2 regions of the Lacrimispora sp. 38-1 genome follow, and region 2 is predicted to be linked to the other one. Evidence: riboswitches for the same ligand, from Rfam matches in the RefSeq annotation. Region 2 holds a riboswitch; the other holds the start of a gene.
What was found. A riboswitch is a leader RNA that binds a small molecule or an ion and turns the genes downstream of it on or off. The one in region 2 is predicted to bind nickel and cobalt.
Positions count from the first base shown of each region.

Region 1: linked by a shared signal. The riboswitch ahead of V7D18_RS16520 (cation diffusion facilitator family transporter) and the one ahead of V7D18_RS21025 (cation-translocating P-type ATPase) in region 2 are both predicted to bind nickel and cobalt.

Region 1 covers NZ_JBANEW010000058.1:187,305-195,721, forward strand. Annotated here, with positions in the region: gene V7D18_RS16510 (BMP family ABC transporter substrate-binding protein) at 1-1,010, shown strand, start outside; gene V7D18_RS16515 (metallophosphoesterase family protein) at 982-1,578, shown strand; NiCo riboswitch at 1,706-1,798, shown strand; gene V7D18_RS16520 (cation diffusion facilitator family transporter) at 1,901-2,833, shown strand; gene ilvN (acetolactate synthase small subunit) at 2,933-3,433, shown strand; gene ilvC (ketol-acid reductoisomerase) at 3,543-4,553, shown strand; gene V7D18_RS16535 (LysR family transcriptional regulator) at 4,644-5,543, opposite strand; gene V7D18_RS16540 (LacI family DNA-binding transcriptional regulator) at 5,809-6,837, shown strand; gene V7D18_RS16545 (sulfatase) at 6,886-8,385, shown strand; gene V7D18_RS16550 (sulfatase-like hydrolase/transferase) at 8,396-8,417, shown strand, end outside.
Region 2 covers NZ_JBANEW010000073.1:8,802-17,218, forward strand. Annotated here, with positions in the region: gene V7D18_RS21025 (cation-translocating P-type ATPase) at 1-1,638, opposite strand, end outside; NiCo riboswitch at 1,754-1,851, opposite strand; gene V7D18_RS21030 (CPBP family intramembrane glutamic endopeptidase) at 1,940-2,572, opposite strand; gene V7D18_RS21035 (BglG family transcription antiterminator) at 2,764-4,683, shown strand; gene V7D18_RS21040 (PTS lactose/cellobiose transporter subunit IIA) at 4,703-5,044, shown strand; gene V7D18_RS21045 (PTS sugar transporter subunit IIB) at 5,041-5,346, shown strand; gene V7D18_RS21050 (PTS sugar transporter subunit IIC) at 5,396-6,703, shown strand; gene V7D18_RS21055 (sulfatase-like hydrolase/transferase) at 6,734-8,215, shown strand; gene V7D18_RS21060 (accessory gene regulator ArgB-like protein) at 8,258-8,417, opposite strand, start outside.

The sequences.
Region 1 (8,417 bases), on a different contig from region 2:
AGGCGTTTGATGGAAAGACAGAGACTATGGTCTTCTTCCATGCAGATTCAGAAGAGGAGACGGCTAAGGCAATCGATGCGGCAATTGAAAGCGGGTGCAACATGATATTTACCACAGCCTCCCAGATGATCAACTTAAGTGTGAAGGCAGCAATCGACCATCCGGAAATCAAGGTTTTCAACTGCTCTGTCAATATGTCCTATTCTTCTGTCTGTACTTATTATGGAAGAATGTATGAATCAAAATTTCTAATGGGTGCTCTGGCTGCTTCCATGTCGCGGGATGACAAACTGGGCTATATTGCTGATTATCCCATATACGGCACCATTGCCAATATCAATGCATTTGCATTAGGGGCAAGAATGATTAATCCATATGCAAAGGTCTATTTAGAGTGGTCCAGGATTAACGGACGGGATGCTCAGGCAGAGCTTGAAAGGGAAGGCATCCGCTTCATTTCCGGAGACGATATGATCACGCCTCAGGCGCCTACAAGAGAATACGGACTTTATCAGAAAGCTCCTGATGGAAGACTTAAAAATCTGGCTACTCCCATCTGGCATTGGGGGAAGTTCTATGAAAAAATCGTAAATCTCACCTGCCACGGATCCGTTGACCGGAAGGAAATGAAAGGAAAGCAGGCGATTAACTACTGGTGGGGCATGTCTGCGGATGTCATTGATGTGATCTGCTCCCAGAATCTGCCTCATGGTACAAACAGACTGATCACATTTTTGAAAAATTCCATTCGGGCAGGAAGCTTCCAGCCGTTTGTAGGAACTATCTATTCTCAGGATGGAACGATTCAGTGTGAAGAAGATTTAAGCCTTACACCGGAGGAGATTACCACGATGAACTGGCTTACGGAAAATGTTGTGGGGCAGATTCCTGATTTTGAGGAATTAACAGAGGAAGCCCGGTCATTGGTCCGTCTTCAGGGTCAGACAATATACGAGAACATGGATACGGAGGAACTGCAGCGTGAAAATTCTGGTACTGGCGGATCATGAGTCCAAGTCACTCTACGAATACTATACACCGGAGAAACTGAAAGATATTGATTTAATCATTTCCTGTGGGGATTTAAGAGCGAATTATCTGACTTTTTTTGCCACATGTTCCCATGCACCGGTTTTTTATGTACGGGGTAACCATGATTGTCAGTATCAGACCTGCCCTCCGGAGGGGTGTATCTGCATTGAAGATGAGATTGTTACCTTCAATGGAATCAGAATTTTGGGGCTGGGTGGTTCCATGGAATATATTCCGGGTTCATCCGATCAGTTTACAGAAAAGAAAATGGAGCAGAGGATTAAGCGCATGTGGTGGAAGTTAAAGAAAAATAAGGGGTTTGACATACTGGTAACCCATGCGCCTGCTTTTGAACTTAACGACCTGCCGGATCTTCCCCATCGCGGATTTTCCTGTTTTAAGGCTTTGATGGACAAGTATTCTCCTAAATATTTTTTCCATGGCCATATTCATGCCAACTATGGCAATGCTTTTAAGAGAGAAGATCAGTACGGCAGTACCGTTGTAATCAATGCCTATGAATATTGCATCATTGATTATACGTAACATTGTAACTTTTACAGAAGACCGTTCATATCCTATTACAGAAGCCAGGTCAGCGGAAAATGCAGATTGACTGGATCGCTCTGTTTTGGTAATAAATAAAAAAACTCTTTGCACTGCACATAACTCTACAGTACAAACTGAGCAGGCATCAGCTTTTAAAGCTGTAAGCCGGGTTGCCTCGTGCAGCAGCAGATGACTTTCATGCATCTGTGGGACAGTAGTTAACTCTAATTGTTCCACAGGTGCATTTTTATTTATCTACAATTCTATGGAGTGAATGCAGGTGACATGGGGTAATCTTATTTCACGGGGGTAGAAGTTTATGAGGCGTATAATCGGAAAGAAGAAAGAAAAAGATGGAAAAAGCATTGCCATGCATGTATCGGCGGTCAGCATTGGAATAAATCTGCTGCTTTCTGCCTTTAAAATGACAGCGGGAATCCTTGGCCATTCCGGTGCCATGGTTTCGGATGCAGTTCATTCCGCCTCAGATGTTTTCAGCACATTTATTGTTATGATCGGAGTACATCTGGCAGATAAGAAATCGGATAAGGAGCATCCGTACGGTCATGACCGCATGGAATGTGTGGCCTCTGTCATACTTGCATCATTGCTGATGGCAACTGGAGCTGCAATCGGTATGACGGGGATAAAGACAATCATGGGACAGAATGGGAAATCAGCCCCCATCCCCGGCATGGTTGCTTTTTTCGCAGCAATTTTATCCATTGTTGTTAAGGAATGGATGTACTGGTATACCAGGGCAGCAGCCAAAAAGATAAATTCAGGAGCAGTGATGGCAGATGCCTGGCACCATCGCTCGGATGCGTTGTCATCTGTGGGTGCCATGGTGGGCATTGCAGGAGCAAGAATGGGAGTCCCTGTTCTGGATCCTCTGGCCAGTATCGTAATCTGTATTTTTATCGGAAAGGCGGCAATTGATATATTCCGTGATTCCATGGATAAAATGATAGATAAATCCTGTGATGAAGAAACCGTGCAGAAGATGAGGGAATTTGCAATGTCAATTATGGGTGTGAAACGGATTGATGACATCAGGACGAGAATGTTTGGAGCAAAGGTATATGTGGATATAGAAATAGCAGCAGAAGGAAAGCTGGAGCTGGTAAGATCACATGAAATTGCAGAGAAGGTGCATCTTTGCATAGAAGAACACTTTCCTGATGTGAAGCATTGCATGGTTCACGTGAATCCGGTTGTTGATATGGAAGAAAATGATCAGATCTGTCTATAGGTATAACTTCAGATTATAATACACATTCCTATTATTTAGTTGACAAATAACAGTTACATTGTTATCATTTAAATATTATACAAAAAGGCAGGGATGTGAATGGAAAGAATCGTATTATCATTGTTGGTTGATAACACTGCCGGCGTTTTAAGCCGTGTAGCCGGACTGTTCAGCCGCCGTGGCTATAACATTGAGAGCCTTACGGTAGGAGTAACTGCGGATGAGAGATATTCGAGGATGACAGTGGTTTCTGTGGGCGAACAGGAAATTCTGGATCAGATTGAAAAGCAGCTGAGAAAGCTGGAAGATGTCAGGGATATTAAAGAATTAAAGCCTGGGCATTCTGTTTACCGTGAGCTCATTCTTGTAAAGGTCCGCGCCAACGCCAGTGAGCGTCAGGCGATCAGTGCCATTGCAGATATTTTCAGAGCTACCATCGTCGATGTTGGAAGAGATTCTTTAACCGTCATGCTGACAGGCGACCAGTCAAAGCTGGATGCGCTGATTAACCTCCTTGGCGATTATGAGATTTTAGAGTTGGCAAGGACCGGTCTGACCGGACTTTCAAGGGGATCCGACGATATCCGCTATCTGCCATAGGCAGTCTGAATTTGTTAGCTAGAGGTATTGCCAAAGGCGGACAGTGAGTCGTCGGCATAGTTCCTTTAACAAAATATATTATGAGTCAGTATATGAGGAGGAAAGAAAGATGGCAAAGATTTACTACCAGGAAGACTGCAACTTATCTTTATTAGAAGGTAAGACCATTGCAGTGATTGGATACGGAAGCCAGGGCCATGCCCATGCGCTTAATTTAAAGGAGTCCGGATGTGATGTCATCGTTGGACTTTACGAAGGAAGCAGTTCCTGGGCAAAAGCAGAGGCTCAGGGTTTATCCGTTTATACTGCAGCTGAGGCAGCAAAAAAAGCAGATATCATCATGATTCTGATTAACGATGAGAAACAGGCTGCTATGTATAAGGAGTCAGTGGAACCCAACTTAAAGGAGGGGGATATGCTGATGTTCGCTCATGGTTTTGCAATCCACTTCGGACAGATTGTTCCTCCTAAGAATGTTGATGTTACCATGATTGCACCGAAAGCTCCTGGACATACTGTTCGTAATGAATATCTGGTTGGAAGAGGAACTCCCTGTCTTGTGGCAGTTCATCAGGATTATACCGGTAAGGCGATGGACAAGGCTCTGGCTTACGCACTTGCTTTAGGCGGCGCAAGAGCAGGAGTTTTGGAGACAACCTTTAAGGTTGAGACAGAGACTGATCTTTTCGGTGAGCAGGCTGTATTGTGCGGCGGTGTATGCGCACTGATGAAAGCCGGTTTTGAAACATTGGTTGAAGCAGGCTATGCACCGGAGAACGCATACTTTGAGTGTGTACATGAGATGAAACTGATTGTCGATCTGATCTTTGAAAGCGGCTTTGCAGGAATGAGATATTCCATCTCTAATACAGCTGAGTATGGCGACTACATTACCGGACCCAAGATCATTACCGATGAAACAAAGAAAGCGATGAAGAAAGTACTGACTGATATTCAGGATGGAACCTTTGCAAAGGACTGGCTGCTTGAGAATCAGGTTGGCGGTGCACATTTCAGAGCTATGAGAAATGCAGAAGCTTCCCATGAATTAGAGAAAGTTGGAGCAGATCTTCGTAAGCTTTACAGCTGGAATAACGGCGGAAAGCTGATCGATAACTAATTTTACCTTAGTGTAGCATATAAAGGGCTGATAAAAAGAGAGAGCAGATTAAAATCTTTCTCTTTTGTATCAGCCTTTTTTGTGGTATATTTAGCCTCTGATTCCTGCCTTTTGCATTGCTTCAAAGAAAATTTCCATTGCTGTGGATACAGTGGCCGGGTTATAGGCAAATCCAACGGTGCGTTTCTTAATGCCGGAAATCATGGGAATCTCGATCAGTTCCTTTTTATCAAGTTCATCCTGAACAAATTCTTTAATCACACAGCCGATGCCAAGTCCGATTTTAGCGAATTCTATCAGTAAATCCATGGTGGTAACTTCCAGAAGCTGATTGGGAATGATCTGATTTTCGTTTAAATATTCGTCAATATACTTCCTTGTCATATTATTTTTATCCAATAGGAGAATGTTGCCTGTCTGAAATAAATCTGCTTTCTTACCTTCTCTCAAATATAAATTTTCCAGGTATGCATTTGTAGTTACAAAGATGTCCTGGATCTCCATGACCGGATTGAATAAAAGAGGGCGGCGGTTGGAAGGCTCTGCGATCAGTCCCAGGTCGATCTGCTGCTGTTCCAGCATCGCTACCGTGTGGGAGGTAGACTGACTCTCAATGGTGATTTTAATATGAGGATATTTCTCAATAAACCCCTTTAAATAAGGAAGGAGAATGTATTTGCACAGCGTATTGCTGACGCCGATTCTTAAGTGTCCGATATTAAAATCTTTCACCCTTTTCAGTTCCAGTTCTCCTCTGTTTAACGCTTCAAAGGCAGTTTTTGTGTGATGAAACAGAAGTTTTCCTTCCTCCGTAAGCTGGACACCTCTGGAATTACGGGTAAACAATGCCACGTCTAAATTATCTTCCAGCTTGCTGATAGATTTACTAATCGCCGGCTGGCTGATAAAAAGTTCTTTTGCCGCTTTGGAAATATTACCTGCTTTTGCCACTTCATAAAAAATCTTATATTGGGAAAGATTCTGATCCATGTTAAAAATCCTTTCGCTGTATAACTTTTTATTATGATATAATAAAATATTATATATATGTATTATATCAGTAACCATATTGGAATGTAAAGGGTTAAAATAGCCATGTGAAATAGGTTGAATAGGGTCACTTTAGGAGATTTATATTTGTACAAAATATCCAATAAACAGTCTTGAATTTTAGATAGAGTGCTTATTGTAAATGGAAAAGCAATTTGATATTATAATTAGAAACAAATAGAAAACGTTTTCAAGAGGTATTTTTATGCAATCTATACGAGATGTTGCCAAACGCGCAGGTGTTTCTATTTCGACAGTATCAAGAATTTTAAATAACAGTGCCAATGTTAGTGATGAAAAGGTTGCTGCAGTAAAAGAGGCACTTAATTACTATCATTATGAGCCCAATCAATTTGGACGCGGTCTTGTCAAGCAAAAATCTAATATGATAGGGGTATATTTTCCCTTTTCCTCACACTCTATATTTGAAACGTCTTATAATCTGGAACTACTAAAGGGGATTGAACAGATTTTACCTCAGTATAATTATAATATGGTAATTATAAGTGAATCGGAAATATACGAAAGCCAGGAAGAAAGCGGGCCCAGATTTTTAGAAAGTGCAGGGCAAAGAAAGATTGATGGCTTAATTCTTACAGGGCTGATTAATAAGCAGGCGTCTGAACTGGCATTAAAACGGCTTATCGACCAGCAATACCCGGTTATATATATAGGGAAAAAGCTTCATCAAAGAGGTATGAATATATATGCTCAATTTGAAAATTACACCATTGATATGATGAAGGAATTGTATAAAAAGGGGCATCGCTGCGTGTTGCTTTATTATATGCATTTACATCAGACCTATATAGAAAATATTACTGCGCAATTAAAAACGGAGTTGCCCCAATTAAAGATCATTCCGTCAGCCCTAAAAAGTATTGCAAAATCCCGGGAAATGATTGCTGCGCAGATAAAAAGCTATGTGAAGAAGGGAACATGTACAGCAGTCTGTTTGGCAAGTGTTGAGCTGCTTCAGCTGATCATGGGAATTTGTGTTGAACTCCGCCTTTCTATCCCGGATGATATATCAATTTTGTCTGTAGAGCATAAAAAGGGAGATGGTGCGCTTATGTATCCGAAAATTTCTGCTTTTTATGTACCTGCTATTGATATGGGAAGAGAAGCGGCGGATTTGGTGCTGAATATGATCAATCATGAAAATAACGAAATAATTTCAAAGGAATTTGTAACAGAATACATTGAGAGGGAATCAATAAAGCAGCTTATATAAGCGCTTTTTTGATCATATTTTTGAAAACGTTTTCAAGGAGGTATTATTATGAAAGCAATCATGGTTATGTATGATTCGCTGAGAAGGGATATGCTGGAGTCATATGGATGTGACTGGACAATTACTCCTAATTTTAAGAGATTGGCGGAAAAAAGTGTCCAGTTTGATAACTGCTGTGTGGGCAGCATGCCCTGCATGCCAGCAAGAAGAGAGCTTCATACCGGAAGAATCAACTTTTTTCACCGAAGCTGGGGTCCTATGGAACCATATGATGATTCCATGCCTGAACGATTGAAGAACAGGGGGATTTATACTCATCTGATTAGTGATCATCAGCATTACTGGGAAGACGGAGGCTGTACATATCACAATCGTTACTCATCCTGGGAGATTTCCAGGGGGCAGGAAGGGGATTTATGGAAGGCGGATTTATCATATGAAGACGAGGTAAAAACCGTTTTTAAAAATAAGGAGGTAATGCTTTCTTACCCGCCTTATAAAAATATGATGATACATGATGGTATTAACCGCAGATGCATGGATAAAGAGGAGAAGACATCACAGGCTGTTACATTCAGACATGGTCTGGAGTTTATCAAAACGAATCATGGAGAAGATAACTGGTTTCTTCAGATAGAGACCTTTGATCCCCATGAGCCTTTCTACTCTCTGAAAGAGGATAAAGCGTTGTATCCTCATTCATTTCATGGGGATGCTTCTTGTGAAGCGGATTGGCCTCCGTATGCTCCGGTTGCGGAAGATGAAGATACAGTTAGTCATGTACGGTATGAGTATGCCGCCCTTCTTTCAAAATGTGACCGTTACCTCGGTAAAGTTCTGGATTTAATGGACCATTACAATCTGTGGAAGGATACGATGCTGATTGTTAACACAGACCACGGTTTCCTGTTGGGCGAGCATGGCTGGTGGGGGAAAACCAGTATGCCGATTTATCAGGAGATTGGGCATATACCATTGTATATCTATGATCCCAGAAGAAAGGAGTGTGCAGGAATAAGGAGAAATGCTATTGTACAGACCATTGACCTGGCACCGACATTATTGGAGTTTTTTGGATTGGAAGTGCCAGCGGATATGGAGGGGAAACCCTTATGCAGTGTGATGGATTCTGATGAACCTGTCCGGAAATATGCGGTATTTGGTTACCATGGAAGTCAGGTGAATGTAACAGATGGAAGATACGTGTATATGCATGCGGCAGAGAATCCGGATGAGCCGGTTTATGAGTATACTCTGATGCCGACTCATATGAGAAATATGTTTCATCCAGTTGAGTTTAAAGATATGGAGCTGGCAGGGCCATTTTCATTTACCAAAAACTGCAAAGTTATGAAAATTAAAAAGAAAGATAATATGGGCGATACTACATCATTTGGATCTCTGCTTTTTGATCTGAAAGAAGATCCGGGTCAGTTACAGTCTATAGGGGATGAGACGGTGCGAAACAGAATGAAAGGTTATATCCGGGAGTATATGGAAAAAAACGACGCACCAGATGAACTTTATACAAGGCTGGGATTAAAATAGGAGAAGTAAAATGGAAAAACGTCCTAACATTG
Region 2 (8,417 bases):
AATGGAGACATTTTTAACGGCCTCCTGCAGCTGGGTATCGGACATGGCTTCCAGCATTTCTCCTGTGATGATACGGTCGCTGCCGGGAATTCCGATTTTCCTGGCAATTGCGGAAGCTGTAATACCGTTGTCGCCAGTGATCATGACGACACGGATGGCGGCCTCTTTGCATACGGCTATATCATTTTTCACATTTTCCCGGGGAGGATCGGCAAGACCCACCAGTCCGAGCAGAGTCAGGCGGCAGTTTGTAATGGAAGCAGGAATCGTTTCGTCATTCTCAGGATTTGCAGTTGCAATTCCTATAACCCTCAGTCCTTCGCTGGATAAGTCGTTGATCTGTTTTTCAACAATCGTTCGTTCTTCATCGGTGAGTTCACAGATTGTCAGGATCCGCTCAGGACTGCCTTTTGCCGCGATGACCAGCTGTCCGTCCCGGCGCCAGACATGCCCCATCATTTTTAATTCATTGGTAAAGGCGTATTCTGTTACGAATTCATTATGAAACAGGCTTTCTTTTGAGACACCATGTTCCTCACAATAGCTGAGCATGGCTTTTTCCATAGGATCATAGGTATCTGTTTCACAGCCAAGTCCCATTGTTTCTATCAGTTGTAGTTCCGATTGGTTTACCGTCCATATTTTTTGAACCGTCATCTGATTCATGGTGATAGTGCCGGTTTTATCCACACACAGGACTGATACTGCACCAAGTGTCTCCACACTGGGCAGCTTGCGCACCAGTGAATTCTTCTTTGCCAGTCTCCAGGCCCCCATAGAGAGAAAAACTGTGAGGATAACTGGAAACTCCTCCGGAATCATAGCCATGGCCAGAGTCACGCCGGAAAGGATACTTTCAATAAGCCTGTCACTGAAACTGTGATCAGGAATATTAAACCAGGTAAAGATGCCTACCAGCAGAAAAAGAACACCGGCGATAACGGCACAGGTTTTAACCAGCTTTCCGGTCTGCTTTTGCAGCGGGGTATCTTCCTGTGGAGTTATGGCTACTCCCAGACCGATTTTGCCGTATTCGGACTGTGCTCCGGTCTTATCCACTTTAATGGCTCCGGTGCCCTGCATAACCAGTGTACCGGCATAGCAGTAGTCCTTTCGCCAATAGTCCTTTGCAGGTTTCTCATTTCCTGAAGGTATTTTCCAGACTCTTTCGGCTTCACCGGTCAGAGAGGATTCATCAACACATAAATCAGCACAGCGGATCACCACACCATCTGCCGGAATCTTCACACCTTCATAAATCATCATTAAATCACCAGGCACAAGGTCTGCGCTGGCAATCAGTTTTTCAGCCCCATCCCGTATGACCGGAATTGTGGGTGCAGAAAGGTCTTTCAGGGCGTTTAAGGTTTTATCTGTTTTCCATTCCTGAATTACATCAATGCTGATTATGCCGACCACAAAAATAAGCATAATAGCACCATCTCTGGGTTCCCCCAGAATAAAATAAATGACAGCTGCGATGATAAGTAAAAGGAACATGGGTTCACAGATGATGTGAAGAACTTTCATGAAAAAGTTCTCCTTCTTCTGGGGTGTCAGCTCATTTTTACCATACTGCTGCTGTCTTAGCCTGGCCTCCTCGCTGGATAGGCCGTTGTAATTTGGGGTGTCTGTCATAAAAAAAATCCTCCGTTTCTCGCCATTACGGCGGTGTCATGATTTCTCCTATGGCACTTCATTTGAGTTCGTTGTTCCGTAAGTGAATATAAAAAAACACACCGGCGGAACATACTACTGTCCCGCAGATGTGCATAAGATGCAATCCGCTGCCGTTCGTTGGACGGCCCAGCCCCACGCCCCTTCGGGCATCGCCTGCTCAGTTTGTACTGTTGATCTCAAATTCCATTGGAATATAATGCAGTGCAAAGAGATTTTTATATTATATGAAGAGATATGGAAAATGTCAACCAATATTTTTTCATCTGCCGAAAATATTAAGTATTCCGTGAAGAAGTATGGTGGAAAAAATGTTTTTCGTCTTAATGCGCAGTGCTCCCAGGACAATTCCAAAACAGAACCCCGTAATTACTTTCCATATCATAACTGTCGCCAGTCCTGATTCCACACGAAAAGAGATTGTATCAATATATCCAAGATGCCAGATTGCAAACAGCAGTGTCGATAAGAGGTATGTGATCCACTCTTTTTTACTTATGTTATTCAGCTCGTTCCATACAAATCCCCGAAAAATTAGTTCTTCAAATGCAGGTATGATGATTGCAGAATAAATCAATAAAAAAATTCCCGTAAAACTGGTGCTTTGTGTAAGTATGGGGGTTGAAATCAGCAGAGCCGCATAAACAACCGTGAAAACAAGATAGCCTGCGCCAAAATGAGCAGGAAAGACGGAAAGTTTTACTTCCTTTAATTTAGCTGTCAGCAGGATAAATGAGGAAATTAGTACCATTGCAATCAATGAGATAATTCTGTCGGATAATTCTGTTCTTTCAATCACAAGAAAGCAAACGTATCTGATTCCAATACGAAGTAACTGCAAAACAATTAATAAGCCTGTTATCTTTAAGACAGTTTTCAAGTAATTTGTGTTCAATGTTTTCCCTCCAATATTATGCTGTAAATATAGATATTATAGCATTCTATATTTATGACGTAAATACATTGACTGCAAGTAGAGTATAATAGATTGTCGATTGCTAAATTACCGTAATGAATACGGAAAATAACCGGGTTGAGTTTCATTATCCCAATGTTATAATGAAATTACCGAAAGGAGGTGGCAGCTTGATTGAAAGAAGGCAGCAGCTTTTGTTCTCAAAACTTACCGGAAATGAGTACATCACGGCAGCTGAACTGGCGAAACAGATGGGGATCAGTGAAAAAACAGTCAGGACCAGAGTAAAGGAGTTAGATAAAGAGCTTTTGCCCTGCGGCGCCCGTATTATATCGAAACAGGGGCATGGATACCGCATATCCATAACCGATAAAGCGCTATATCAGGAGCTTATCAAATCCCTGTCAGCAGACGGGAATGCATTGCCCACATCTTCACAGGAACGGATTTTATATCTTCTTTCGTGTCTGCTTAACAGCGGGGACTATGTAAAACTGGATGATTTAAGTTCCTTTTTGTTTGTATCAAGAAATGTGCTGACAGGGGACTTAAAAAAGGCAGAGGACATGCTTTTGAAATACGGTGTCAGACTGGTGCGCAAACCTCATTATGGCATCAGGGCAGAGGGGACTGAATTTGACAAGAGGCTGTGTATTTCCAATTATCTGATGAAGCCGGATTTTATTCTGCAGGGGCACCGCCGCAGAAGTACAGATGAGATGAGGTCCATCGGAGACACGCTTCTTACCTGCATCAGAGAGCATAACATCAAATTGTCTGAGGTTTTATTTCAAAATCTGATCATTCATATATACATTGCAGCAAAGCGCATGAAAGCCGGGCTTTATATGACTGCAAAGGAGACCGATTTTTTTCAGATAAGCCTTGGCGAGAAAGAAATGGTCATAGCACAGGATCTGGCGAAGGGGCTGGAGGCCAGTCTGGGGATCGTTTTTTCAGAGCCTGAGATAAAATATCTGGCAATTCATCTGGCTGGAAAAAGAAGTATTGGGGAAGAAGACGGTGAAAGTCTTAAACCGGAAATTCCCAGGCGGCTTATAGATCTGATTATGGAAATGCTGCAATCGGTGTATGACAGTTTTAAAATAGACTTCAGACAAAACCAGGAGTTAATTTTGTCGCTTTCTCAGCACATGGTCCCTTTGGACATCAGAATCCGGTACGATATGGGAATCGATAATCCTTTGCTGGAGGAAACAAAAAAGAATTATTTTCTGGCCTATGCCATTGCCAGGCAGGCTTGTATTGTTCTTAACGAACATTACCACAAGAGTCTGTCAGAGGATGAGGTGGGGTTTATAGCGCTTCTCTTTGCACTTGCCCTTGAGCAGGAGAAGGGAAACAACGGCAGGAAAAATATTCTGATTGTATGTGCATCAGGAAAGGGAAGTGCCCAGCTGTTAACCTATCGCTACAAAGAGGAGTTCGGCAATTATTTAAATCAGGTTTATACCTGTAACACACATGAACTGGATCATTTTGATTTAAGCAGAGTGGATTACATCTTCACCACAGTTCCTCTGGAAATTTCTGTTCCGGTTCCAGTTATTTCAGTGAAAGATTTTCTCGGGGACAGAGAAATTCTGGCAGTTAAAAAAATCCTGTTTATGGGGAATAAAAGTTTTCTGTATGAATTTTACGACAGGCGTCTGTTTTTTACGGATATCCAGGGGGAAAGCAAAGAAGAGATAATTGGAGAGTTATGCAGACGTATCAGTACGGTAAGAGAATTGCCCAAAGGATTTTATGAAGCAGTTTTAAAGCGGGAAAAACTTGCCCAGACAGACTTTGGAAATCTTACGGCGTTCCCGCACCCATATAAAACGCTGACTGAGGAAAGTTTTGTTTGCGTGGGAATTTTACGAAAACCGATTCTTTGGAACACAAACCAGGTGCAGGCAGTTTTTCTTGTCTCTATCGGTGAAGAGGAGCAGGAACAGCTTCAGGCTTTTTACCAGCTGACTATGAATCTTCTGCTGAATCAGAGGGGAGTGTTAAGGCTTATTAAGGAAGCATCCTTTGATACGCTGATCGAGCTTTTAATGGATGACAAAAATATCAGACAGTGATAATGGGGGAGAATAACAAATGGACTTAACTATTGAAACAATCATGATGGAGCTGGTTGTAAACGGCGGTAATGCCAGGAGCTGCGCAATGCAGGCAATTGCTGCGGCAAGAGAGGGAAAGCCTGATCTGGCTGAACAGTTAATGAAAGAGGCAGATGAAGCAATTGAGAAAGCTCACGAGTTTCAAACCGGGATTTTACAGGCAGAGGCCTCAGGGGAACATCTTGATATGAGCCTGATTATGGTTCATGCACAGGATCATTTAATGAATGCCATGACCGTAAGAGATCTTGCAAAGGAGTTTGTAAAGCTTTATAAAAATCAGATATCTGCGGCAGGTAAGGAAGGAGTGGTAATATGATAAACATTACGTTGATTTGTGCGGCGGGAATGTCCACATCCATGCTGACTCAGAGAATGCTAAAAGCGGCGGAAAGTAAGAATCTGGAGGTTGAGATCATTGCTATGCCTGAATCAAAGTTCCGGAAATATAAGGGAGAGACACAGGTTCTTCTTCTGGGGCCTCAGGTGCGGTATCTTTTCGAAGAAATCAAGGCAGAATTCCAGCCAAAGGGAATGAAAGTGTCAGTTATTGATATGAAAGATTATGGAATGATGAATGGGGAAAAAGTATTGGAGGATGCATTAAAACTTTTGGGGTGAAACAGGGCGCAGCAGATAAACGGTATGTATGTTAAAAGGAGAGGGATATATGAATAATTTAACTGGATTAATTGAGAAATATTTCGTTCCCATGGCTGGAAAGCTTTCAAAAAACAAGTTTTTAAAAGCAATTTCCAATGGATTTTCTGTGCTTTTGCCAATTACAATGATAGGTGCAATCTTTACACTTCTTGCCAACCTGCAGATTGCGCCCTATCAGAGCTTTGTTAAAGCTGTTCACTTAAAAGAAATATTTGGTTTTGCACCTAAGGTGACGACGGATATGCTTGCAGTATACGCGGTTTTTCTCATTGGAAAAGCGTTGGCGGAGCAATTTGATTTTGATGACAATGTTTCCACTATAGTCGGGGCGCTGAGTCTGTTTTCATTCCTGGTTTTAATTCCTCTTGGAGTTTCAGGTAAAGCGGAGAAAAGTCAGGAAATTGTATCGATCGCCGGGGCAATGCCTACCACGTATCTGGGAGCTGCCGGTTTATTTACAGCCATGATTGTCGGTTTGCTTGTACCGTTTATCTATCAGATATTTATTAAGTACAATATTGTTTTAAAGATGCCGGAGCAGGTTCCGCCCACAATCGCAAAATCCTTCAGCGCTTTGATTCCGGCCTTTAGTATCGCATTTATTTTCGGTCTGATCCGGTTTTTATTTTCCTTAACACCTTTCGGGGATGCGAATAGTTTTGTATACACAATGATGAAGGCGCCTCTGGCCAATCTTGGAGCCAGCCCTGCAACCTTTATCCTGTTTATTCTGGTCGGCTCCCTCATGTGGTTTTTCGGTCTCCACGGCGGTATGATTGTTATGCCTTTTATCAATGTTCTATATACGGCAGCAGGGCTTGAAAACCTGGAAGCATATGCAAACGGCGTGGCAGGTCCCAATCTGATCACAAATGCATCATGGTTAATTTTCGCCTCTGTGGGAGGAGCAGGCGGAACTCTTGGACTATGCATTATTATGGCTTTCATGGCAAAAAGCTCCCGGTATAAAACCCTTGGAAAACTTGCACTCCCGGCAGGAGCCTGTGGCATTAACGAGCCGATTACATTTGGTCTTCCAATGGTATTAAATACCATCATGATAATCCCACTGATAATTACACCCATTACCACGTTTCTTATTTCGTATTTTATGATGAGGATTGGAATCATTCCTCCCCTTAATGGTACAACCATTCCTCTTGGCACTCCGGTGGTGTTTGCCGGTCTTATTGCAGGAGGATGGAAAACAGCAGTTTTGCAGATTGTATTAATTGCAGTTCAGATGATAATCTATCTTCCGTTTTTTAAAGTTCTTGATAAACAGGCCGTCCTGGAAGAAAAGGGTACAGCCTGACCTTAAAACAAATAGAAAAGGAGGGGCACGGTGGAAAAGAAATCCAATATACTGCTGTTTGTAGCAGATCAGATGCGCAGTGATTCATTAGGTCACTTAGGAAATCCGGCATCAATTACTCCTAATCTTGACAAGCTTACAAAGGAGGGAGTTTCATTTCGGAATGCCTACTGTCAGAATCCGGTATGTGTTCCTTCCAGATGCAGTTTCCTTACGGGATTATATCCGCATACTTCGGGACACCGCACCATGCATTTCCTTCAGAATCCGGATGAACCTAATATTTTAAAGGTTATGAAGCAGGCGGGCTATGAAGTGATCTGGGTGGGCAGAAACGATGTAATACCAGGAAACCGTTCCAAGGAAGAGTATTGCAGTGAATATTATAATGGTGTGGTAATGGAGGACACAAAAGGGGAGAGTAACAATGCCTTTGGTTTCAAAGGAAAGGGTGAAATTCCCAAAGCCAGGCCGGAAGAGGATGATAATTATTATTCTTTCTATACCGGAAAGCTTGATCAGGCAGAAGCGAAGGAGAGTTTTGACTGGAACTGTATGAAAAGTGCACTGGATTATCTGGAGAGAAGAAGCAAAGAAGCAGATTCCCCGCCATTCTTTCTGTATGTGACGCTGACCTTCCCCCATCCGCCTTACGGGTGTGAGGACCCATGGTATTCCAGCATAGACAGGAAAAAGCTGCCGCCAAGAAGACCTTGTGTGGAAAATTTAAAAGATAAGCCGTCCATGCTTTATGGGATTAATTCTAAACAGAACTTAAACGGCTGGTCCGAAGAGCGTTTTGATGAACTGAGAGCTACCTATCTGGCTATGGTTTCACGATTTGATTATCAATATGGTTTAATCTCAGATAAGCTGAAGGAAACAGGGATTTACGATGATACCAATATCATTGTTTTCAGTGATCACGGCGATTACACCGGAGATTACACCATAACGGAAAAAGTACAGAATTGTTTTGAGAACCCCATCAGCAATGTTCCGCTTTTAATAAAGCCTTCCCGGGATCATGAATGCAGTCCCCGTATATCGGAAGCACTTGCAGAGCTGGTGGATATTCCGGAAACAGTGGCAGATATGGCTGGAGTCAGGCTGCCGTATAAGCAATTTGGAAAATCACTTCTGTCTGCGGTGAGTGGCCTGGAATTTCATAAGGATGCGGTATTCTGTGAAGGAGGCAGGCTTCATGGGGAGGAGCACTGCATGGAAAAGGGACACGGACCTTTATCTCCTTACTGGCCCCGACTTGATACGCAGTGCAGTGAGGGGGCAGAGCATACAAAGGCAGTTATGATAAGGATGGGGAATTTGAAATACGTCAGGCGTTTGTATGAGACAGATGAACTTTATGATCTTGAAAAAGATCCGATGGAGTTGAATAATGTAATCAAAGACAGGGATTATAAGGAAGAAATATTTAGACTGAAAGAGCGTATGCTGACCTTCTTTCTTGAAACAGGGGATTATGTGCCCAACCGCAAAGATGTTCGTTAGATCATGAGGGGAATGGATGATAGCCATTCCCCTCATAAGTTATTATATTTCGTTTTTTTCGCCGGCTGTTTTGTTTTTTATTACTCCAAGAATCAGCATAACCGCTGCGGACAAAAGAGAGAGAGTAATATTGTTTGCAAGCTGAGCCAGCCCGGTTGCAAGGAAGCATAATGTCAACGCGGAAAGAACAGACAATACAATA